3 regions of the Pseudomonas sp. WOUb67 genome follow, and region 3 is predicted to be linked to each of the others. Evidence: predicted binding sites of a transcription regulator. Region 3 holds the regulator's gene; each other region holds the start of a gene.
The links. The regulator sigma-54, encoded in region 3, starts transcription at its own class of promoters, with help from an activator protein. The targets are predictions, from matches to a motif close to ANTGGCATNNANNTTGCTNT.
Positions count from the first base shown of each region.

Region 1 (8,060 bases), 1.9 Mb from region 3:
TGTCAATGGCAGCGTGCCGGCCAGCAAGCCGACGCTGAGCAAGCAGTCGCCGGCACTCGACGCCCTGGCCGGTGGCGACCCACGGCTGGCGCGCAACCTGCGCATGGCCCGCCAGGGGCTGGGCAATGGCCTGCCGGTGTTGCTGCTGGGCGAGACCGGTACCGGCAAGGAAGTGGTCGCCCGGGCCTTGCACCAGGCCAGCCCGCGCGCCGAGAAACCGTTTGTGGCCGTCAACTGCGCAGCCATCCCCGAAGGCTTGATCGAATCCGAGCTGTTCGGCTACCGCGAGGGTGCGTTCACGGGATCGCGCCGAGGCGGCATGGTCGGGCGGCTGATGCAGGCCCATGGTGGCACGCTGTTCCTTGACGAAATCGGCGACATGCCGCTGGCCCTGCAGGCGCGCCTGCTGCGGGTATTGCAGGAGCGCCGGGTGGCGCCGTTGGGGGCGGGCGACGAACAGGACATCGATGTGGCGCTGATCTGCGCCACCCACCGCGACCTCAAACGCCTGGTGCTAGAGCAGCACTTTCGCGAAGACCTGTACTACCGGGTCAACGGCGTGTCGCTGCGCTTGCCGGCGCTGCGTGAACGCGATGACCTGGCCGCCATTATCCAGGGCCTGCTGGACAAGTCCGATGCCCGTGGGGTAACCCTCGACCCGGCGTTGACCACATTGCTTGAAGGCTTCGACTGGCCGGGCAACATCCGCCAGCTGGAAATGGTCGTGCGCACGGCCCTGGCCATGCGTGAGGACGGCGAGCAGGTGCTGACCCTGGACCACCTCACCGATTGCCTGCTGGACGAACTGGCCAGTGGCACGGCGCCCTCCGGCAGCCTCAAGGACAACGAGCTGGAATTGATTCGCGGCGCCCTGGCGCGCCACCAGGGCAACGTTTCGGCCGCAGCCGAGGCACTGGGGATCAGCCGGGCGACGTTGTACCGCAAGCTCAAACAGTTGCGCGGCTGAACCATGGGCCCATTGTTCGCAAGGCTGGTCGACTCCAGCGACCCTGTACTCATGCGCCAGGCGTTGGCCTGGCTGTATGGTTTCGTCCGCCCCCATCGGCGCGCCATCGGGCTGTTGCTCGGCTTGTCGCTGGGCGCCTCGCTGCTGGCGCTGGCGCAACCCTGGCTGGTCAAGACGCTGATCGACGAAGGGCTGCTGGCCAAGGATTACCAGACCCTCTGGCACATGGCGGCGATCATGATCGGCGCGGGCCTGCTGGGCACGGTGCTGGCCGGGGTCAACCGCTACCTGCATACGCGCCTGTCGGGGCGCATCCTGTTTGCCCTGCGTGATGACCTCTACCGCCACCTGCAGCAGTTGTCGCCGACGTTCTATGGGCGGCGGCGCATGGGCGACATTCTTTCGCGGCTGGATGGCGATGTGGCGGAGATCCAGCGCTTTGCCGTGGATTCGCTGTTTTCGGCGGTGTCAGCGGTGATCGGCCTGGTGGGCGCGGTGGCGTTGATGCTGATGCTGTCGTGGCAGCTGTCGCTGCTGCTGGCGCTGCTGGTGCCGATCGAGGTGCTGTGGCTGCGCTGGATGCGGCGCAAGGTGGAGCGCGAAGTGCGCAACCTGCGCGAGCGTTCGGCGGATGTGTCGTCGTTCCTGGTCGAGACCTTGCCGGCGATGAAGTTCATTCAGGCCGCCGGCCAGCAGGGTCGTGAGGCAGGGCGGCTGGATCAGCTTGGCCAGGGTTACATGCGCCAGTTGCTGAAGGTGCAGGTGACCGAGTTTTTCACCCAGGCCATCCCCGGCACGCTCACTTCGTGGTGCCGCGCTTGCGCGTTTCTGGTCGGCGGCTGGTGGGTGATCCAGGGGACGTGGCAGTTGGGTGCACTGATCGCATTCTCCACTTACATGGGCATGGCGGTAGGCCCGGTGCAGAGCCTGCTGGGCCTGTATGTGGCGGTGCAGCGCATGGCGGTGAGCCTGGGGCGGGTGATGGAACTGAAGCGGGAGGCCGTGGCCGTACGCCCGGCTGACAACCCGCAGCCGATTCCCGACGGGCCGGGCGAACTGCGTCTTGAGGCGCTGAGCTTTGCCCACGAAGGGCGGCAAGGGGCGGTGCTGAGCAACGTGCAGGTGTGCGTGCCGGGCGGGCTGAAGGTGGCCATCAGCGGTGCTTCGGGGGTGGGCAAGTCGACCCTGATCGACCTGCTGCAACGTTTTTATGACCCGGACGCCGGGCGCATCCTGCTGGATGGCGCCGACCTGCGCGACCTGGACCTGGCTGCGCTGCGCCGTCGTATAGCTGTTGTCAGCCAGGACATCGTGTTGTTCCGTGGCACGCTGGCGCAAAACCTGGCCTACGGCGTGCCGGAAGCCAGCCGTGCAGAGCTGGAGCGCGTAGTGCGCCTGGCACGGCTGGACAGCCTGGTCGAAAGCCTGCCGCTGGGCTTGGACGGCCTGCTGGGTGAGCGGGGCCAGCAGTTGTCCGGCGGCCAGAAGCAACGCATTGCCATCGCCCGTGCGGTGCTGCAAGCCCCGGCGATTCTGGTGCTGGACGAGGCCACCTCGGCAGTGGACGAAGCCACCGAGCGCGAAGTGATCGCGGCCATCGACCAACTGTTCGCCGGCCGCACGCGCATCCTGATCAGCCACCGTGCTTCGACCCTGGCCGATGCCGACCTGCACTTGCAGTTGCATGACGGCCAGTTGCAGGTGCTGCCGCAGGAGGTGATCAAGCATGGGCACTGACGTACGCATTGGCATCATCGACAGTGGCTGTGCGCCGCAGCAGGCCCGCGGTTTGCTGGGCGCCCGGCGTTTCTGGCTGGAGGACGGCCAGCTGCGTGAAGGAGAAATGCTGCCCGACCAGCTAGGGCATGGCAGTGCGGTACTTGCCAGCTTGCAACGTGAGGCCGGGCCGATGCCGGTGCTGGTCGCCCAGGTATTCAGTGCCCAGGCCAGTACCAGTGCCTTGCAAGTGGCTGCGGCGCTGCTGTGGCTGGTGGAGGCGGGGGCTACGCTGGTCAACCTTAGCCTCGGCTTGCAGCAAGACCGACCTGTGCTGCACCAGGCCTGTAGCGAAGCGCTGGCTGCCGGTGTGCTGCTATGTGCATCCAGCCCGGCACAGGGTGGACCGGTGTACCCGGCCAGCTATCCCGGGGTGCTCCGGATTACCGGCGATGCGCGTTGCGCGCCCGGCCAATGGTCGTGGCTTGGCACCCGGCAGGCGGACTTTGGCGGTTATGTAGGTGCGGGCGGCAGAGCGGGCGCGAGCTTGGGCTGTGCGGCCTTGAGCGGGAGAATTGCGGCGTTGCTGCGTGACGAGCCGGGTATGGACCGCCAGCAGATCCATGACTGGTTGCGCGATCACGCGACGTTCATCGGCCCTGAGCGGCGAGGTGCCAGCCATGGCTGATGCGCGCATTGTAGTGCTGGGTGCCGGCCCTGCGGGTGCTGCCACGGCCATTGGCCTACGGCGGCTGGGCTACACCGTGACGGTGGTGTCGCAGTGGCGCCGTTTCGCGGCAGTTGAAGGGGTTTCGCAGCGGGTGCTGGAGGGCTTGCGGCATGCGGGCCTTGGCGGGGCCTTGAGCCAGGCGGCCATGCCGGCTACCCGGCAGGTGCACTGGAATGGCCAGCACCTGCACATGAACCAGGAATTTCTGCTGGATCGACAACGGTTTGACCGGGCGCTGCGCGACGACCTTCAGCGTGCAGGCGTGAGTGTGGTCGAGGGGCGTGTGCGTGAGGTCGTGCACGAGGGCAGTCATCATGTTCGTCTGGACGATGGGCAGGTACTGATTGCTGATTTCCTCGTCGAGGCCCGAGGCCGCCAAGCACCGCTGGCTGCGGACCGCCTGCGCGGGCCGGAAACCGTCAGCCTGCTCAATGCCTGGCAGGGTAGCCCCGCAGCGCCTGCCTCGGCAGTGGAGAGCCTGGAGGATGGTTGGGCGTGGATGGCGCGGCTGGAGGATGGCCGCTGTTACTGGCAAGTCACGCTGGACGCCGCGGGGTTGCCGGGCAAGTCCGAGCTGGCCGCCTACTGCGCTGAGCGCCGAGGCCAGAGTTCTCTTGTAGCCGAACTGTTCGGTGCGCGAGCGCTGGAGCCAGCGCAAGTGCATGCACGCAGCAGCACGGCAATTTTGGCGGGCGATTGCGTCGGGGAGGATTGGCTGCGGGTAGGTGATGCCGCCATGGCGGTTGACCCCTTGTCGGGGAACGGCATTTTCCAGTCACTGTCTTCCGCGCTGCAGGCGCCTGTGGTGATCAACACCTTGCTGCGCAAACCCGAACGCGCAGGGTTGGCGCGCCAGTTTCATCAGCAGCGGATCAAGCAGCTGTTCCTGCGCTTTGCCCGCATCGGCCGGGATTTCTATGCCCAGGAGCAACGCCGGGCGCTGCAACCGTTCTGGGCCCGGCGCCAGGGTTGGCCGGATGCGCAGCCGCTGCACCTGAGCGCCGACTGGCGCGCGGTGCGTGTGGCGCGGCAGCCCGTGCTACGTGACGGGCTGGTGGATGAAGCCGAGGTCGTGGTGACGGCAGACCAGCCGCTGGGGGTTTGGCATTTGCAAGGTGTGGAGCTGGCGCCGATCGTTCGCGGGCTACAGGCTGGCCAGGCGCTCAGTGCTGTGCTTGCAGGGCAGCAGGTCGAGCATCAGAAAATGCTCCGACGTTGGCTCACTGAGCAGGGCTATACCTGAGAATCCGGGGCTGCATGGCGGCCCCAGGATCCGGGATCAGAGCCTCTGAGCCGCTATTCGCTTACCGCCGTCAGGTTATTGCGCCCAACCGTGCGCAGCGGGGCGGTTTCTATCAGGCCCAACCCCAACACCCCAACCACGATTGCGCACCCCGCCTGCAGCAGCAACGGGGCGCCGAGGCCATGAAGGTCCGCTAGCCAGCCACCCAGCACGGGGCTTAACACGCCGCCGACCACTTCACCCATGCCCATCACCAGCCCGACGCAGGCGGCGATGCGATGAACAGGTACGGTTTCCGATGGGATGGTAGCCATGAAGATCGGCGCCACACCACTGGCCGACCAGGTAATGAACAACACCGCGCAAAGCATCCAGAACGGCCCTTCAAAGTACAGCGCAGCCAGCGGCGTGAGCGCCCCGATCAGGGAGAACACCACCACCACAGTGCGCCGGCCCAAGCGGTCGGAAAGCGCAGGCACGATGAAACTGCAGAGGGTCGCGCTGGCCCCCAGCACGCTCATCAGGATGCCCATGTCGGTAGAGCTGAACTGCCGCGCGTTCATGTAGTACACCGGCATGAACGCCCAGCCCAGCACCATCCAGGCCACGTAGAAGCACGCGATGAGCATGCTCAACCAGACGTTGCGATAACGCAGCAGTTCGACAAGCGAGCCCGCTTCTGCGGGCTGCGAAGCGGGCTGTGCAACGACTACATCCTTGGGCTCGCGCACGTACTTCCAGATCATGCAAGCGGCGATCAACCCGGGGATGCCCGCAACGATAAACGCAAGGCGCCAGTGGTAGTGGCTGGCAATTGCCACCAGCAGCAGGGGCGCGATGCAAGAGCCCAGCAGGTTGCTGCCAAAGTTCTGCATGATGCCCATGTTGTGGCCGCGGCGGCTTGCCGTGGAGTTCATCGCCATCAGGGTTTGCGAGATGGGCAGTATCGGGCCTTCGGCCACCCCCATCAGCAGGCGGGCAGCCAGCAGCATGAAGAAGGTGCTGGCCAGCCCGGAGAAGAACGAGCACACCGAAAACACGATCACGGCCACCAGCAGGTACGGCTTGCGGCGCCCGCTGCGGTCGGAGCGGGCACCCAGCAGGTACCCGGACAGTGCCCAGGTCAATGACAAGGCCGATACCAGCAGGCCGATCTGGGTGTTGCTCAAAGACAGGTCGGCGGCCACGAAGGGGGCCAGGAAACTCATGGCATTACGGTCGAAGAACACAAAACCGAAACTGAGGCTGAGCACGAACAGCAAGCGGTTTTCGTAGGAAGAGAACCAGCGGCGCATGGTGTATCTCCTGCATGATTATTGTTATTGGATTACGCGACGTTCAAAGGCGTCCGCCAGCAGGTAATAGCAAACGCCAGGCCAATCGCGGCGGGCGGCACCAAGCCCTTGAATGCCGGGCTGTGAGCGGAGGCTGCAGTGGCGCAAGCCTTGATCTTTGTTGATCAAGCTGGCAAAAGTTGATGATCAAAAACGGCCTCGCCATCGCGTAGCACCACACCTGCGCAGAACAAGAACAACAGGAGAAGGTATGAGTCGTTCATCCACCGTGGCACCCCGCGAAACCGTGTCGCGGGCCCCTCAGGCCTATGAAACCAGCAGCCCGACCCCGGCCGACCTGCGTCGCTACCTGCGGTTTTCGGATGAGGATGCGCGTATCTGGCTGGATGACCAGAGCATGGTCATGCTGCACGCCAGCGCGCTGGGTGCGTTGCGCCGCGAGTTGATCGAAAGCGTGGGGCGCGAAGGCGCGCGGCGTATCCTGATGCGCATCGGCTATTCAGCGGGTAGCCAGGATGCCGCGCTGGTACGCAAGCGCTGGCCGGCCTCGGACGAGCGCAGCTCGTTCATCGCCGGCGGCCGGCTGCATGCGTTGCAGGGTGTGGTGCGGGTGGAAACGGTCGACCTTGACCTGGACATTGAGCGCGGCCACTTCCACGGCGAATACCTGTGGCACGATTCGCGCGAAGCCCATGAGCACATTGCCCATTACGGGGTTGGCGACGAGGCCGCATGCTGGATGACCCTGGGCTATGCAGCGGGTTATGCCAGCGCCTTTATCGGCAAGCTGGTGGTGTACCGCGAGGTCGAATGCGTGGCCGCCGGCGGGCGCTGCTGCCGGATTGTCGGCGATACGGCAGATCGCTTGCCCGATCATGAACACGGCGCCGAGCAGCGCTACTGGGACCCTTCGCACTTCATTCAGATGAACTCGATCTGGTCGCCATCCGAGGGCGAGGCGGTACAGCCTGCCTGCACGGCCAGCAGCTTGCCGCTGCAGGACGACATGGTCGGTATTTCTGCTGCGTTCAGCGTTGCCCGTCATCAAATTGCGCAAGTGGCACCCACCCGTGCCACGGTGCTGTTCAGCGGTGAATCGGGGGTGGGCAAAGAGGTGTTTGCCAAGGCGCTGCATCGGCTCAGCCCGCGCGCCCAACAGCCGTTGGTGGCCGTCAACTGTGCGGCTTTGCCGGAAAGCCTGCTGGAGGCCGAGCTGTTTGGTGCCGAAAAAGGCGCCTACACCGGCGCAACGCAGGCGCGTGCCGGTCGCTTCGAGCGGGCCTCTGGCGGCACGCTGTTCCTGGATGAAATCCAGGCGTTGAGCATGAGCGCGCAAACCAAGCTGCTGCGCGCCTTGCAAGAGGGGGAAATCGAGCGGGTGGGGGGCAACCGGCCGATCAAGGTCGACCTGCGGGTGATTGCTGCGACCAACGCCAACCTGCGCGAGGCAATTGCCCGTGGCACCTTCCGCGAAGACCTGTTCTTCAGGCTGAACGTGTTCCCCATCCACCTGCCACCGTTGCGCGAGCGACGGGATGACATCCCGCTGCTGATGGAGCACTTTTTCAAGCACTTCACCCAACTGCACGGCAAGCAGGTTACCGGGTTCAGTGCCCGGGCCGTGGAAGCGCTGCTCAACTACAGCTACCCCGGCAACGTGCGAGAGCTGCAAAACCTGGTGGAGCGCGGTGTAATTGCGGCGCCCGGGCAAGCGGCCATCCGCACCCAGCACCTGTTCCCCTCCGGTGAGCAGGCGCCCCGCACCGGGCTGGGTGTGGGCGGTGACGGCAGCCTGTGCAAAGCGGCCAGCGAGCCTGACCCGCAGGGCTCGCCCATGGCCGAGCTCAAGCACGCTATCCACAACCAGCAGCTGGAACAATACCGGCTGGTGCTGCAGGCCTGTAATGGCAACTTGTCCGCCGCCGCCCGGCAACTGGGCATCAGCCGCCCGCAACTGGCCTACCGCCTGAAGGCACACGGGCAGGGCTGAGTTGATCATCGAGCTTGATCAAAGCGGATCAATTTGATCAAGCCCGGTCACGTGTCCCGTTTAGAAAACCCCATGGCACAGGGCGTTTCGCCGCGTTCAGGGGGCTGGCACAGCCCTTG
Region 1 is NZ_CP170112.1:4,229,186-4,237,245, reverse strand. It holds gene ABOC32_RS18860 (sigma-54-dependent Fis family transcriptional regulator) at 1-967, shown strand, start outside; gene ABOC32_RS18855 (ABC transporter ATP-binding protein) at 971-2,704, shown strand; gene qhpE (subtilisin-like serine protease QhpE) at 2,694-3,371, shown strand; gene qhpG (flavin-dependent monooxygenase QhpG) at 3,364-4,656, shown strand; gene ABOC32_RS18840 (MFS transporter) at 4,710-5,951, opposite strand; gene ABOC32_RS18835 (sigma 54-interacting transcriptional regulator) at 6,202-7,941, shown strand.
Region 1: the regulator sigma-54 is predicted to act here: its motif matches at 6,089-6,108, upstream of ABOC32_RS18835 (sigma 54-interacting transcriptional regulator).

Region 2 (8,060 bases), 310 kb from region 3:
GACGGCATGGCCGATATCGCCCAGCGTGCCCCCGGGGCGCACCTGTTCGATGCCTTTCCACAGCGCGTCATAGGTGGTGTCGACGAGGCGTCGGGCTTCATCGCTGATGTGCCCGATGCTGTACATCTTCGACGAGTCGGCAATGTAGCCGCCCTGTTCCAGGGTAATGTCCACGTTGATGATCGAGCCTTCCTTCAGTACTTCATCGGCATTGGGCATGCCATGGCACACCACATGGTCCACCGAGGTATTGAGCGAGTAGGGGAAGCCGTACTGGCCCTTGCTCGCTGGCCGGGCCTCGAGCGTATTGACGATGAACGCGTCGGCACGGTCGTTGATCTGCATCGTGGTCACGCCGGGGCGGATGAAACTGTCGAGGTCGGCGAACACCTGGGCCAGCAGTTGGCCGGCGCGGCGCATCAGGTCGAGTTGGGCGGGGGTCTTGAGAATCACCTGGGACATAGGGGGAGGGCAGTTGCTCATGCTGGAATTTGCCCCAGCATAGCGCCAGGGGGCGGGAGGTTGCCACCGCATGGTGCGTCGCCTGTGCCGGCCTCTTCGCGGGTAAACCCGCTCCCACAGGGTTATCGCAGGACCTGAGGGCGGTGATATCCCTGTGGGAGCGGGTTTACCCGCGAAAGGGCCGGTGCAGCTGGCCCATTAATTGCTGATTCTCCTCAACACCGGGCTATCAACGTCGACAGCCCTCACCACTTCACGACAAAGGCGCCGTGTTGCCCCGCTTGCTCAGCAAGCCGGGGCAGCCGGCGCCTTTTTGCGTTTTCCACAGGAGCCCGCCCATGGCCAACAGCGAAGTACGCAGCGTGTGCCCTTACTGTGGCGTTGGCTGCGGCATCGTCATGAGCGTTGCCGATGGCAAGGTCGTCAAGGTCAGCGGCGACAAGCAGCACCCCAGCAACTTCGGCCGGCTGTGCACCAAAGGCCTCACTGCGCACGTGCCGCTGACCGCCGCCGGCCGCCTGGAAGACGCCTATGTGCGCCAGCAGCGCAACCAGCAACCGGCGCGCAGCGGCATGGACCAGGCCATCGCCGAGGCCGGCAAACGCCTGCGCGGCATCATCGACCAGCACGGCCCCGACGCCGTGGCGCTGTACGTGTCGGGGCAGATGTCGCTGGAGGCTCAGTACCTGGCCAACAAGCTGGCCAAAGGCTTTATCCGCACTCGCCATATTGAGTCCAACTCGCGCCTGTGCATGGCCAGCGCCGGCAGCGGCTACAAGCTGTCGCTCGGCGCTGACGGCCCGCCTGGCAGCTACCAGGACTTCGAGCACGCCGACGTGTTCCTGGTGATCGGCGCCAACATGGCCGACTGCCACCCGATCCTGTTCCTGCGCCTGCTTGACCGGGTCAAGGCCGGCGCCAGGCTGATCGTCGTCGACCCACGGCGCAGCGCCACCGCCGACAAGGCCGACCTGTTCCTGCAGGTGCGCCCCGGCAGTGACATGGCCCTGCTCAATGGCCTGTTGCATCTGCTACACCGCAATGGCCACACCAACCCCGACTTCATCGCCCGCCACACCGAAGGCTGGGACGCACTGCCAGCCTTCCTCGATGACTACACCCCCGAGCGCGTGGCCGCCATCACCGGGCTGGCCGAGGCCGACATCATCAAGGCCGCCGAATGGATCGGCAGCGCCAAGAACTGGATGAGCTGCTGGACCATGGGCCTGAACCAGAGCATCCACGGTACCTGGCACAGCAACGCCATCTGCAACCTGCACCTGGCCACGGGCGCCATCTGCCGCCCCGGTAGCGGGCCGTTCTCGCTGACCGGCCAGCCCAATGCCATGGGCGGCCGTGAGATGGGCTACATGGGCCCAGGCCTGCCAGGCCAACGTTCGGCGCTGGTGCAAGGCGACCGTGCGTTTGTCGAGCAGCAGTGGCAACTGCCACCCGGCAGCCTGCGCAGCGAAGGCGGCGAGGGTACGGTGGCGCTGTTCGAGCAGATGAAAGCGGGTGAAGTGAAAGCCTGCTGGATCATCTGCAGCAACCCGGTAGCCAGCGTCGCCAACCGCCAGCAGGTGATCGATGGCCTGCGCCAGGCCGAGTTGGTGATTACCCAGGATGCCTTCCTCGACACTGAAACCAACCGCTACGCCGACATCCTGCTGCCGGCCGCGCTGTGGGCCGAAGGTGAGGGCGTGATGATCAACAGCGAACGTAACCTCACCTTGATGCCGCGCGCGGTCGAGCCGCCAGGGCAGAGCCTGCCTGACTGGCAGATCATCGCCCGGGTGGCCTGCGCCATGGGCTACGGCGAAGCCTTCGACTACCCCGATGCCGAAGCGGTGTATGAAGAAATCCGCCGCTTCCATAACCCCGCAACCGGCTACGACCTGCGCGGCATCGGTTACCCCGAGTTGCGCCAGCAGCCGCACCAGTGGCCTTGTGCGCCAGGCCGTGACAGCAACCGCAGCCCTTTGCGCTACCTGAATGACGGCAGCAGCCAGACGCTGCTGCACGATGCCCAGGGGGACTGCCCGGCGCTGGCTTTCCCCACCGCCAGCGGCAAGGCCCGCTTCTTCGCCCGGCCCTGGCTGCCGGCGCCCGAGTTGCCGGATGACGACTACCCCATGGTGCTGAACACCGGCCGCGTGCAGCACCAGTGGCACACCCTGACCAAGACCGGCAAGGTGCCGGCGCTGAACAAGCTGGAGCCTGGCCCCTTCGTCGAGGTCCACCCGGACGACGCCGCACGCCTGGGCATCGCCGAAAAAGACCAGGTGGCCATCCGCTCACGGCGCGGTCAAGCCGTGCTGCCAGCGCGCATCAGCGACCGGGTCATGCCAGGCAACTGCTTTGCGCCGTTCCACTGGAACGACCTGGCCGGCGAGCAGCTGGCAATCAATGCCGTTACCTGCGATGCGGTCGACCCGCTGTCGCTGCAGCCCGCTTTCAAACACTGCGCCGTGGCCCTGCAACGGGTCGCGGGCGAGCGTATCGACGCCCTTGACCTGAACACCGCCATTCCGGAGCCAGCCCGCATGCCCACTGCCACCCTGTCCCGTCTGCTTGGCCTGGACACGCTGCCAGCCCCGGTGCTGGCAGAAGAAGAGCGCCATTACCTGCAAGGCTTCGTGCTGGGCCTGGACCAGGCCCGCGCCGAGGGCGTGCCCAGCCTGCCGGCCAGTGCGCCACTGGCGGCCAACCGCCGGCTGTTTATCGACGGCTTGCTGGCCGGGCTGTTCGCCCAGCCTGCGGCACTGCCCGTTGCGGCGTTGGCAGCGCCACGGCATCAGGTGCTGTGGGCCTCGCAGACCGGCAACGGCGAGCAGCTGGCCGAGCGCTGTGCCGAACGCCTGCGCGGTGCCGGCCTGGAGGTGCAGCTCAGTTGCATGGAGGCGGTCAGCCCGAGCCAACTGCAGGGCGCTGCCAGCGTGGTATTGATCGCCAGCACCTTCGGCGATGGCGACGCGCCCGACAGCGCGGCGGCGTTCTGGCAGGCCTTGCAGGGCGAGGAGGGTGCCTGCTGCGCCGAGCTCCCCTATGCCGTGCTGGCCCTGGGTGACTCCAGTTACGACCAGTTCTGCGGCTTTGGCCGCAAGCTCGACCAGCGCCTGGCCGAGCTGGGTGGCCGGCGCCTGTTGCAACGGGTGGACTGCGAGCCAGACTTTGACGAAGCGTTCGCAGGCTGGCTCGACGCGTTGCTGCCCTCGCTGGGCAGTGCCGCTGCGCCACCTCTGGCGAGTGAACCTGCTCCCATGGCGGCCTACAGCAAACAACAACCCTGGGCCGCCACCTTGCTGGAAAACCACCTGCTCAACGGCCCCGGTGCCAGTAAGGAAACCCGGCAACTGGTGTTCGACCTGAGCGGTAGCGGCTTCAGCTATGCCGCCGGTGATGCCTTGGGCGTGTGGCCGCGCAATTGCCCGGCGCTGGTCGATGAGCTGCTGACGCTGGCGCAGCTCGATGGCCAGGCCATGGTCGAGTTGAAGGGCCAGCCTGCCATGCCATTGGCCGAAGCCCTGCACGCGCACCTGGAGATCGCCAAGGTCACCCCGCAGCAACTGCAAGCATTCGCTGGCAGCGCCCCGGACTTGCAACGTCTGCTGCAGCCTGAGTGCAAGGTTGAACTGCAGGACTGGCTGTGGGGCCGGCAACTGGTCGATGTGCTGCGCGCCTTTCCGCAGCAGCTACCACTGGCCAGCTGGCTTGACCTGCTCAAGCCCTTGCAGCCGCGTCTGTACTCGATCAGTTCCAGCCCGTTGGCGCATCCGGGCCAGGTCCACCTGACCGTTTCCACCGTGCGTTATGGCGAGCGCAAGGGCGTGTGCTCGGCCTTCCTCGCCGACCGCGCGCAGGCGCTGAAGGTGGCAATCTTCCCGCAGGTGTCGAAGCACTTCCGGCTGCCCGAGGACGACAGCGTGCCGGTGATCATGGTCGGCCCGGGTACCGGCATTGCGCCGTTCCGGGCGTTTCTCGAAGAGCGGGAGGCGCGGGGGGCAAAGGGGGGTAACTGGCTGTTCTTTGGCGAGCAGTACGCGGCGACCGATTTCTATTACCGGGAACAGTTGCAGGCCTGGGAAACAGCAGGGCATTTGCGGCTGGACACGGCGTTTTCGCGGGACCAGGCGCAGAAGATCTATGTGCAGCAGCGCATGCTGGAGCAGGGTGCGCAGCTGTGGCAGTGGCTGGAGGCGGGGGCGTATTTCTATGTGTGTGGGGATGCGCAACGCATGGCCAAGGATGTGGATGCGGCGTTGCGCGCGGTCGTGGCTGAACATGGCGGGATGGATGCGGCGCAGGCGGCTGCCTATGTGGAAGGTTTGAGCAAGGCCAAGCGCTATCGGCGGGATGTGTACTGAGTGCACCGGGATGGGCTGATGTGCACCCCGGTTGTGCATTTTGATCACCTGTGGGGCCTCTTCGCAGCACAAGGCTGCTCCTACAGGAGCACGCGATACCTGTAGGAGCAGCCTTGTGCTGCGAAGAGGCCGGTACAGGTAAAGCAATTGGCACAGTCCCTGCTTTATCTCCGCTACAACAAGCCCCACTGATCAACGGCGATCAACCCGGGGGCACACCGTGATGAATACAGGCAAAGGCGCCTGGAGCTTCGGCTCCAGGCGCTTTTTTTTTGATCGAGGATCGGCTTATGAAGGCAACAGCGAGCAGCGGGCAACGAGAGCGACTGGTCATCGTCGGCAACGGCATGGTCGGCCACCATTGCGTCGAACAACTGGTCAGCCGCGGCGCCCTGCAGCGCTTCGAAGTGCGGGTGTTCGGCGAAGAGCGCCAGCGCGCCTACGACCGCGTGCACCTGTCCGAATACTTCGGCGGCAGCTGTGCCGAGACGCTGGCCCTGTGCGAGCACGATTTCTACAACGCCAGCGGCGTGCACCTGCACCTGGGTGAGGCCGTGCTGGAAATCGACCGTGAGCGCTGCGAAGTAGTCACCGCCGAGGGGCGCTACGGCTACGACCAACTGGTCCTGGCCACCGGCTCCTACCCCTTCGTGCCGCCGATGGAAGGCTCCAGCGGCAATGCCCGCCTGGTCTACCGCACCCTCGATGACCTCGATGGCATTCGCGCTGCCGCCGCCGGTGCCCGCCGTGGCGTGGTGGTCGGGGGTGGCCTGCTCGGCCTGGAGGCTGCCAACGCCCTCAAGTCGCTGGGCCTGGAAGCCCACGTGGTGGAATTCGCCCCACGGCTGATGCCGGTTCAGCTCGACGGCGAGGGCGGTGCCGCGCTCAAGGCGCAGATCGAAGCGCTTGGTGTGGGCGTGCACCTGTCGCGCGCCACCCAGTCGATCAGTGCCGGTGAAGCCTACCGCTACCGCATGAACTTCGACGGTGGCGAGCACCTGGAAACCGACCTGATCGTGTTCTCCGCCGGTATCCGCCCGCAGGATGCCCTGGGCCGTGGCTGTGGCCTGGACATCGCCGCCCGCGGTGGCGTGGTGATCGACAACCACTGCCGCAGTAGCGACCCGCGCATCTTTGCCATCGGCGAGTGCGCTTCGTGGAACGGTAGCGTGTTCGGCCTGGTCGCTCCGGGCTACAACATGGCGCGCAACCTGGCAGCGTTGCTGATGGGGGAAGCGGCGGTCGCGTTCACCGGCGCCGACATGTCGACCAAGCTCAAGCTGCTGGGTGTGGATGTCGGCTCGATTGGCGATGCCCACGGCGCCACCCCTGGTTCACGCAGCTATCGCTTCATCGACGAAGCCAACAGCGCCTACCGCCGGCTGGTGGTGGACGCCAGCGGCAAGCACGTGCTCGGCGCGGTGCTGGTCGGCGACAACAGCTATTACGACACCCTGCTGCAATACGCCCAGAACGGCATCGCCCTGCCAGCCGACCCCGCAGCGCTGATCCTCCCGCAAGGCGGTGGTGCACCGGCCCTGGGCGCCGATGCGTTGCCCGACAGCGCGACCATCTGCTCGTGCCACAACGTCAGCAAAGCTGCGGTGTGCGCCGCCATCGACAGCGGTTGCAGCGACCTTGCTGCGGTCAAGGGCTGCACCAAGGCCGCCAGCGGCTGCGGCGGTTGCGCGGCCTTGCTCAAGCAGGTGTTCGAGCACGAACTGACGGCCCGCGGCGTGGCGGTGGACAAGAGCCTGTGCGAGCACTTCGCCTACACCCGCCAGGAACTCTACGGGCTGGTGCGGGTGGAGGGCATCCGTACCTACAGCGAGCTGCTCGAGCGCCACGGCAAGGGCCACGTTGGCTGTGACATCTGCAAACCGGCGGTGGGCAACATCCTCGCCTCGTGCTGGAACCAGCCGATCATGGACCCGGCGCTGGTGCCGCTGCAGGACACCAACGACACCTTCATGGCCAACATGCAGAAAAACGGCACCTACTCGGTGGTGCCGCGTATCCCCGGTGGTGAAATCACTCCCGACAAGCTCATCGTCATCGGCCAGGTAGCCAAGAAGTACGACCTGTACACCAAGATCACCGGCGGCCAGCGCATCGACCTGTTCGGTGCCCAGCTGCACGAGCTGCCGCTGATCTGGGGCGAGCTGATCGAGGCCGGCTTCGAAACCGGCCACGCCTACGGCAAGTCGACCCGCACGGTGAAGTCGTGCGTGGGCAGCACCTGGTGCCGTTACGGCGTGCAGGACAGCGTCGGCATGGCCCTGCGCCTGGAAGACCGCTACAAGGGCCTGCGCAGCCCGCATAAACTCAAGTTCGCGGTATCGGGCTGCACCCGCGAATGCGCCGAGGCGCAGAGCAAGGACATCGGCGTGATCGCCACCGACAAGGGCTGGAACCTCTACGTGTGCGGCAACGGCGGCATGCGCCCGCGGCATGCCGAGCTGTTCGCCACCGACCTGGACGACGAAACCCTGGTACGCCTGATCGACCGCGTGCTGATGTTCTACATCCGCACGGCCGACAAGCTGCAGCGCACCTCGGTGTGGCGAGAAAACCTGGAAGGCGGGCTGGACTACCTGAAGCAGGTGATCCTCGACGACAGCCTGGGCCTGGCCAGCGAGCTGGAAGCGCAGATGCAGCACGTGGTCGACCAGTATGAATGCGAATGGGCCAATGCCCTCAACGATCCCGAGAAGCTCAAGCGCTTCCGCACCTTCGTCAATGACCGGCGTGCCGACCCGGACGTGCACTTCGTGCGCGAACGCGAACAACGCCGGCCTGCTGCGCCGTTGCACCTGATCCCAACTGTCGAGGAGGCTGTCTGATGAACCTGTCCAATGCTGCTGTGAAAACCCAAGAGAACTGGCAGGCGGTGTGCCAGGCGCAAGACCTGGTGGCCGACTCTGGGGTGGTAGTGTGGCTCGACGGGGCCCAGGTGGCGCTGTTCTACCTGCCGGGGCAGGCTCAGCCACTGTACGCGGTGGACAACCGCGACCCGCGTTCCGGTGCCAACATCATCGGCCGCGGGCTGGTGGGCAGTGTGCAGGGCGAACTGGTGGTGGCGGCGCCGTTGTACAAGCAGCATTTCAGTTTGCAGAGCGGGGCGTGCCTGGAAGATGCCGGGCAGCGCCTGCGGGTGTGGCCGGTGCGCTTGAATGGTGGGGCTGTGGAACTGGCTGTTGCCTGATACTCATATATCGCCTGCACCGGCCTATT
Region 2 is NZ_CP170112.1:5,829,997-5,838,056, reverse strand. It holds gene map (type I methionyl aminopeptidase) at 1-483, opposite strand, end outside; gene ABOC32_RS25755 (molybdopterin-dependent oxidoreductase) at 801-4,826, shown strand; gene nirB (nitrite reductase large subunit NirB) at 5,117-7,669, shown strand; gene nirD (nitrite reductase small subunit NirD) at 7,669-8,031, shown strand.
Region 2: the regulator sigma-54 is predicted to act here: its motif matches at 4,973-4,992, upstream of nirB (nitrite reductase large subunit NirB).

Region 3 (8,060 bases):
CCATGCCGATGAACACACCGGACACGACAACGATTGCCAGCGACAGCACGCCTACCGAGTACAGCTGCTTGGTCAGCAACTGGAAGCCGCCGCCGATGCCGCCACGGCCGACCAGTGCATGGAACAGGAACAGGCAGGAACGCCCGAGCACGGCCAGCACGTCGATGGCCGAACGGCCCAGCAGGCGGACACGTTCGAGTAAGGATTTTCTGCGCATCAACGCGCTCCCAGCAGGTCGGCGCGGTAGTCAGGCGCAGGGAAGTGGAAGGGTACCGGGCCATCCGGGTCGCCCTTCATGAACTGGCGAATACGTGGGTTGTCGGAGCCCATCAGCTCGTCGGGCGTGCCCTGCCCCAGCACCTGGCCGTCGCCTACCACATAGATGTAGTCGGCGATGCTGGCGGTTTCCGCCAGGTCGTGGGAGACGACGATGCTGGTGATGCCCAAGGCATCGTTGAGCAGGCGGATCAGGCGCACCAGTACGCCCATGGCAATGGGGTCCTGGCCGACGAACGGTTCGTCGTACATGAGGATCTGCGGGTCCAGGGCAATTGCCCGGGCCAGGGCCACACGGCGTTTCATGCCACCGGACAGCTCGTCGGGCATGAGGTCGATGGCACCGCGCAGGCCCACGGCCTGCAGCTTCATCAGCACGATGTCGCGGATCATTTCTTCCGACAGCTGGGTGTGCACGCGCAGCGGGAACGCGACGTTCTCGAACACATCAAGGTCGGTGAACAGCGCACCACTCTGGAACAGCACACCCATCTGCTTGCGGGCATCGAACAGGTCGCTGCGCGACAGGGTCGGCAGGTTCTGCCCGGCAACCCATACCTCACCGCTGGAGGGGCGCAGCTGCGCGCCCATCAGGCGGAGCAACGTGGTCTTGCCGCAACCCGATGGCCCCATGATGCCGGTGACCTTGCCGCGCGGGATGCGAATGTCGACGTTGCTGAAAATGCTGCGCGAACCGCGTTTGAAGGTAACCCCCTTCAACTCGACCGCGTAGGCGCTATCCACACTCATCTAGACTCCTTGCTAGTGCAGCCTCGTCCTAGTGGACGCCAGCCTCCATCAGGAAGGCACAAGCGCCCCTGGCAGGCCGAATAGCGGCGAACTATAGCACCGCTGACGCCGCCGCCCCAAGGCCAGGCAAGCAGTCGTTCAGCCCAGTGACAGGCTTTGATGACATTCGCTACAGCAATCGAAGGGGTGAGGGTTTTCGTCATTGCGCGTATAATCGCTGCCTTTTCATCAGGCATTGCTTTCTCGACATGAGCCAATCCAGCGAGCTGATCCAATCCGCCCAACGCACCCTGCGCCTGGAACTCGAGGCCGTACAGGCCCTGTTGGCGCGCATCGACGACAATTTCGTCAAAGCCTGCGAACTGATTCTGGCCAGCAAAGGCCGGGTGGTCGTGGTCGGCATGGGCAAGTCCGGGCATATCGGCAACAAGATCGCCGCCACCCTGGCCAGCACCGGTACGCCGGCGTTTTTCGTGCACCCGGCCGAAGCCAGCCATGGCGACATGGGCATGATCACCCGCGATGATGTCATCCTTGCCCTGTCGAACTCCGGCAGCACCGCCGAAATCGTCACCCTGCTGCCCCTGATCAAACGCCTGGGCATCAAGCTGGTCAGCCTGACCGGCAACCCCGATTCGCCCCTGGCCCAGGCCGCCGAGGTCAACCTCGACGCCCGCGTCGAGCAAGAGGCCTGCCCACTCAACCTGGCACCCACCTCTTCCACCACCGCCTCACTGGTGTTGGGCGACTGCCTGGCCATCGCCCTGCTCGAAGCCCGCGGCTTCACCGCCGAAGACTTTGCCTTCTCGCACCCGGGTGGTGCACTGGGCCGCCGCCTGTTGCTCAAGGTCGAGAACGTGATGCACAGCGGCGACGAGCTGCCCCAGGTAGCCCGCGGCACCCTGCTCAAGGAGGCGCTGCTTGAAATGTCCCGCAAAGGTCTGGGCATGACCGTGATCGTCGAAGCCGACGGCACGCTGGCCGGGATCTTCACCGACGGCGACCTGCGCCGCAGCCTGGACCGCAACATCGACGTACACACCACCCTGATCGACGACGTGATGACCGTGCACGGCAAGACGGCCCGCGCCGAAATGCTCGCTGCCGAAGCCCTGAAGATCATGGAAGACCACAAGATCGGCGCACTGGTGGTGGTGGACCGCGAGGACCGCCCGACCGGCGCCCTGAACATGCACGACCTGCTGCGCGCCGGTGTAATGTAAGGAGCGATGGAATGAACCAGGACCTCATGCAACGCGGCAAAGCAATCAAGCTGGCAGTGTTCGATGTGGACGGCGTGCTCACCGACGGGCGCCTGTACTTCCTCGAGGACGGCAGCGAGTTCAAGGCCTTCAGCACCCTCGACGGCCAGGGCATCAAGATGCTCATGGCCTCGGGCGTGACCACTGCGATCATCAGCGGCCGCAAAACCCCTGTGGTCGAACGCCGGGCGCAAAACCTCGGTATCCCGCACCTGTACCAGGGGCGCGAGGACAAATTGGTCGTGCTTGACGGCCTGCTCGCCGAACTGGGCCTAAGCTATGATCAAGTGGCCTACCTGGGCGACGACCTGCCCGACCTGCCGGTCATTCGCCGGGTAGCATTGGGCATGGCGGTGGCCAACGCCGCTCCGTTTGTTCGCCAGCACGCCCACGGCGTGACCCAGGCACGCGGCGGCGAAGGCGCAGCCCGTGAATTCTGCGAACTGATCATGCAGGCCCAGGGCACCCTGGACGCTGCCAACGCCAACTACCTCTAAGGCTGCCCATGTTCAGCAAGAAAGCCCGCAATATTGCGCTGCTAGCAGTGATCGCCGCCCTGCTGGCGGCGGTCGGCTACTGGAATGTCAGCCCGGAAAGCTTCCTCGACAAGCCGGTAGCCCAGGTCGACGAAAGCGCCATCGACTATTATGCGATCAACGCCCACAGCGTGCAGTTTTTGCCTGATGGCAAGCTGCAGTACGAAATGACTGCCGACAAGGTCGAGCACGTCAAGGCCAGCGAAATCACTTTGGTGACGACCCCGGACCTGCACATGTACCGCGGCACCGAATACCCGTGGCACGTGCAGAGCATCCGCGCCGAGGTCAACCCGGACGGCACCGAAGTCGAGCTGATCGACAAGGTCAGGATTGCGCGAACCGATGAAAAGCAGCGTGAAACCATCATTACCAGCTCACGCATGACCGTGTTCCCGCAGAAGCAATATGCGCAGACCGAGCAAGCCGTTAGAATCGACGGCGCCGGTGGCACAACTACGGGCAAAGGAATGAAAGCGTATTTGAAAGAAAGCAGGATGGACCTGCTCTCTAACGTAAGAGGACAGTATGAGGCTCGTTAAAACCCTCCCCCTTTTGCTCAGCCTGAGCGCAGCACTGGGAAGCGCGAGCGCCTTCGCACTGCCGAATGACCGTGATCAGCCGATCCGCATCCAGGCCGACCAGGCCCACCTGGATGACAAGCAAGGCGTAGCCACCTATACCGGCGACGTGGTCATTACCCAGGGTTCGATGATGATCAAAGGCAACACCGTGACCATCACCCGCTCCGCTTCCGGCGACATCGATGTGGTGACCTCGGTGGGCAACCTGGCCTACTTCGAGCAGCAGCAAAGCGCTGCCAAACCAGACAAGATGAAAGGCTGGGGCGTGACCATCCAGTATCAGGCGCTGAAAGACCTGGTGATCCTCACCGACCGCGCCAAGGTCGAGAACGAAGGCAACACCACCGAAGGCGAGAAGATCGTCTACAACACCCAGACCCAGGTGGCGACCGCCGGTCGTGGTGGCAACGTGTCGACACCGCGTCAGCGTATCGACATGGTGATCCAGCCCAAGAAGAAGGCCGAGTAAATGGCAACCCTCAAAGCCCAGCACCTGGCCAAGAGCTACAAGGGGCGGCAGGTCGTACGTGATGTCAGCCTGTCGATCGACAGTGGGCAGATCGTCGGCCTGCTCGGCCCCAATGGCGCCGGCAAGACCACGTGCTTCTACATGATTGTCGGGCTGGTCCAGGCCGAGCAGGGGCGCGTGCTCATCGATAACCTCGATGTCAGCCACCAGCCCATGCACGGCCGCGCCCGTGCTGGCATCGGCTATCTGCCGCAGGAAGCCTCGATCTTCCGCAAGCTGTCGGTGGCCGACAACATCATGGCCATCCTCGAGACCCGCAAGGACATCGACCGCGACGGCCGGCGCAAGGAGCTGGAAAGCCTGCTGCAGGAGTTCCACATCAGCCACATCCGCGACAACCTCGGCATGAGCCTCTCTGGTGGTGAACGCCGTCGCGTCGAGATTGCCCGTGCCCTGGCGACCGCACCCAAGTTCATCCTGCTGGACGAACCATTCGCCGGTGTCGACCCGATCTCGGTCGGCGACATCAAGCAGATCATCCACCACCTCAAGGCCAAGGGCATCGGTGTGCTGATCACCGACCACAACGTGCGCGAGACCCTGGATATCTGCGAAACCGCCTATATCGTCAACGATGGCCGACTGATCGCCGAAGGCGACGCCGAAACCATCCTGGCCAACGACCTGGTCAAAGAGGTGTACCTGGGCCACGAGTTCCGCCTCTGACCCCGGCACGCGCCTGGGGCACCGGAAAATAGCCGCACAACCGCGGGTAAAGTTGTTACGGTGCTCTAGGCAAACGCTACAATTTAAGGCATAAAACTTGCTTGATCTGGCGCCCCGGCGCCCTCGTGTAGTGGATGGCGCATGCGCGCCGGCGAACAAGGTACAAGCCCCTGCCATGAAACCATCGCTCGTCCTAAAAATGGGCCAGCAACTGACGATGACACCGCAGTTGCAACAGGCCATCCGCCTGCTCCAGCTTTCCACCCTGGACCTCCAACAGGAAATCCAGGAAGCGCTGGAGTCGAACCCGATGCTCGAACGTCAGGAAGACGGCGAGGACTTCGACAACAGCGACCCGATGGCGGACAACGCCGAGAACAAGCCGACAGCCGAAGCCCAGGACAACAGCTTCCAGGAAAGCACCATCAGTGCCGACAACCTGGAAGACGGTGAATGGAGCGAGCGCATTCCCAACGAGCTTCCGGTCGATACCGCCTGGGAAGACATCTACCAGACCAGCGCCAGCAGCCTGCCGAGCAACGATGACGACGAGTGGGACTTCACCACCCGCACATCGGCCGGCGAAAGCCTGCAAAGCCACCTGCTGTGGCAACTGAACCTGGCGCCGATGTCCGACACCGACCGCCTGATCGCCGTTACCCTCATCGACAGCATCAACGGCCAGGGCTACCTGGAAGACACCCTCGAAGAAATCTGCGCCGGTTTCGACCCGGAGCTGGATATCGAGCTGGACGAAGTCGAAGCGGTGCTGCACCGCATCCAGCAGTTCGAACCGGCGGGTGTCGGCGCCCGTAATCTGGGCGAATGCCTGCTGCTGCAACTGCGCCAGCTACCTGCGAACACCCCGTGGATGACCGAAGCCAAGCGCCTGGTCACCGATTTCATCGACCTGCTCGGCAGCCGCGACTACAGCCAGCTGATGCGGCGCATGAAAATCAAGGAAGACGAGCTTCGCCAGGTCATCGAACTGGTACAAAGCCTCAACCCGCGCCCTGGTTCACAGATCGAGTCCAGCGAGCCCGAGTACGTGGTGCCCGACGTCATCGTGCGCAAAGACACCGACCGCTGGCTGGTGGAGCTGAACCAGGAAGCCATACCGCGCCTGCGGGTGAACCCGCAATACGCCGGTTTCGTGCGCCGCGCCGACACCAGCGCCGACAACACCTTCATGCGCAACCAGTTGCAGGAAGCGCGCTGGTTCATCAAGAGCCTGCAAAGCCGCAACGAAACCCTGATGAAGGTTGCCACGCAGATCGTCGAGCACCAGCGCGGCTTCCTCGACCACGGCGACGAAGCGATGAAGCCGCTGGTGCTGCATGACATTGCCGAAGCGGTGGGCATGCACGAGTCGACCATTTCGCGGGTTACCACGCAAAAGTACATGCACACCCCGCGTGGCATCTACGAATTGAAATACTTTTTCTCCAGCCACGTCAGCACCTCCGAAGGCGGAGAATGCTCGTCCACGGCGATTCGCGCGATCATCAAGAAACTGGTTGCGGCGGAAAATCAGAAAAAGCCATTGAGTGACAGCAAGATCGCTGGTTTACTGGAGGCACAAGGCATCCAGGTAGCCCGTCGCACCGTCGCCAAGTACCGCGAGTCCCTCGGCATCGCACCGTCGAGCGAGCGCAAGCGACTGATGTAGCCCCTGAGATGAGCCACAGCGTTTGTGGGGCAGGTGCGAGACCTGCCTCTTTATGCACGGGCAACAAAGGAGAAGCTGTATGCAAGTCAATATCAGTGGACAGCATGTAGAAGTCACCCCTCCGCTGCGCGATTATGTGGAGCAGAAGCTCAAACGTGTAGCCAGTCACTTCGACAAGATCACCAACGTGCAGGTCATCATGAAAGTCGAGAAGCTGCAGCAGAAGGTCGAAGCGACCCTGCAGATTCCTGGCGGCGAAGTGGTTGCCAATGCCGAAGACCAAGACATGTATGCAGCAATCGACGCCTTGGCCGACAAGCTCGACCGCCAACTGAAAAAACACAAGGAAAAACAGCAAAGCCTGCTGCAAGGTGCAGCTGCCCGCTGATCCCCCTCATCCATGATCCGACTTGAAACCATCCTGACCCCCGGCCGTTCACTCGTGAACGTGCCGGGCGGCAGTAAGAAGCGCGCCCTGGAAAAGGTCGCCACCGTCATCGCCGACCAAGTGCCAGAACTGGAGATGCAAGACGTCTTCGAAAAACTGGTCGCCCGGGAAAAACTCGGCTCGACCGGTTTCGGCAATGGCATCGCCATCCCGCACTGCCGGCTTGAAGGCTGTTCCGCACCCGTCAGTGCGTTGCTGCACCTGGAAGCCCCAATCGATTACGACGCCATCGATGGCGCGCCCGTGGACCTGCTGTTTGTCCTGCTGGTGCCTGAAGCCGCTACCGATGCCCATCTGGAACTGCTGCGCCAGATTGCCAGCATGCTCGATCGCAAGGAGGTTCGTGATCGCTTGCGTGCCGCCAGCAGTAACGAGGCCCTGTTCCAGGTTGTCCTGGACGTACAGAACGAGCACTGAACATGCGCCTGATCATTGTCAGCGGCCGCTCCGGCTCCGGCAAGAGCACCGCCCTCGATGTCCTGGAAGACAACGGTTTCTACTGCATTGACAACCTGCCCGCCGGGCTGCTGCCGCAGCTGGCGGAAGAAGCGCTGATCAACACCGAACTGCTGCAACCGAAAGTGGCCGTGTCGATCGACGCGCGCAACCTGCCCAGCCACCTGACGCGCTTCCCCGAATTGCTCGAAGAAGCCCGCGCGCGGAACATCCAGTGCGATGTGCTGTTCCTGGATGCCGACGAAGACATGCTGCTCAAGCGCTTCTCGGAAACCCGCCGACGCCACCCACTGACCAATGCCAACCGCTCGCTGGCCGAAGCGATCCGCGTCGAGAACGAGCTTCTGGGCCCGATCGCCGACCTGGCCGACCTGAAGATCGACACCACCAACCTGAACCTGTATCAGCTGCGTGATTCGATCAAGCTGCGCCTGCTCAACCAACCCGAGCCTGGCACCGCATTCTTGGTCGAATCGTTCGGTTTCAAGCGTGGCATGCCGGTCGATGCCGACCTGGTGTTCGATGTGCGCTGCCTGCCCAACCCTTACTGGAAGCCCGAGCTGCGCGAGCACTCCGGCCTCGACCAACCGGTAATCGACTATCTGGCCGCCCAGCCGGATGTCGAAGACATGTTCAGCGACATTTCCAGCTACCTGCTCAAGTGGCTGCCCCGCTTCGCCGCCAGCAACCGCGCCTACGTCACCATTGCCATCGGCTGCACCGGCGGCCACCACCGCTCGGTCTACATCACCGAACGCCTTGGCCAGCTGCTGCAGCAATCACTGAAAAACGTCCAGGTCCGCCACCGCGACCTCTAGCCCAAGGATCCGCCCCACGATGCCCGCCCGCGAAATCACCATCATCAACAAGCTGGGCCTGCATGC
Region 3 is NZ_CP170112.1:6,144,563-6,152,622, forward strand. It holds gene mlaE (lipid asymmetry maintenance ABC transporter permease subunit MlaE) at 1-217, opposite strand, end outside; gene ABOC32_RS27195 (ATP-binding cassette domain-containing protein) at 217-1,026, opposite strand; gene ABOC32_RS27200 (KpsF/GutQ family sugar-phosphate isomerase) at 1,275-2,249, shown strand; gene ABOC32_RS27205 (KdsC family phosphatase) at 2,261-2,785, shown strand; gene lptC (LPS export ABC transporter periplasmic protein LptC) at 2,794-3,366, shown strand; gene lptA (lipopolysaccharide transport periplasmic protein LptA) at 3,353-3,877, shown strand; gene lptB (LPS export ABC transporter ATP-binding protein) at 3,878-4,603, shown strand; gene ABOC32_RS27225 (RNA polymerase factor sigma-54) at 4,779-6,272, shown strand; gene hpf (ribosome hibernation-promoting factor, HPF/YfiA family) at 6,352-6,660, shown strand; gene ptsN (PTS IIA-like nitrogen regulatory protein PtsN) at 6,673-7,137, shown strand; gene rapZ (RNase adapter RapZ) at 7,140-7,994, shown strand; gene ABOC32_RS27245 (HPr family phosphocarrier protein) at 8,014-8,060, shown strand, end outside.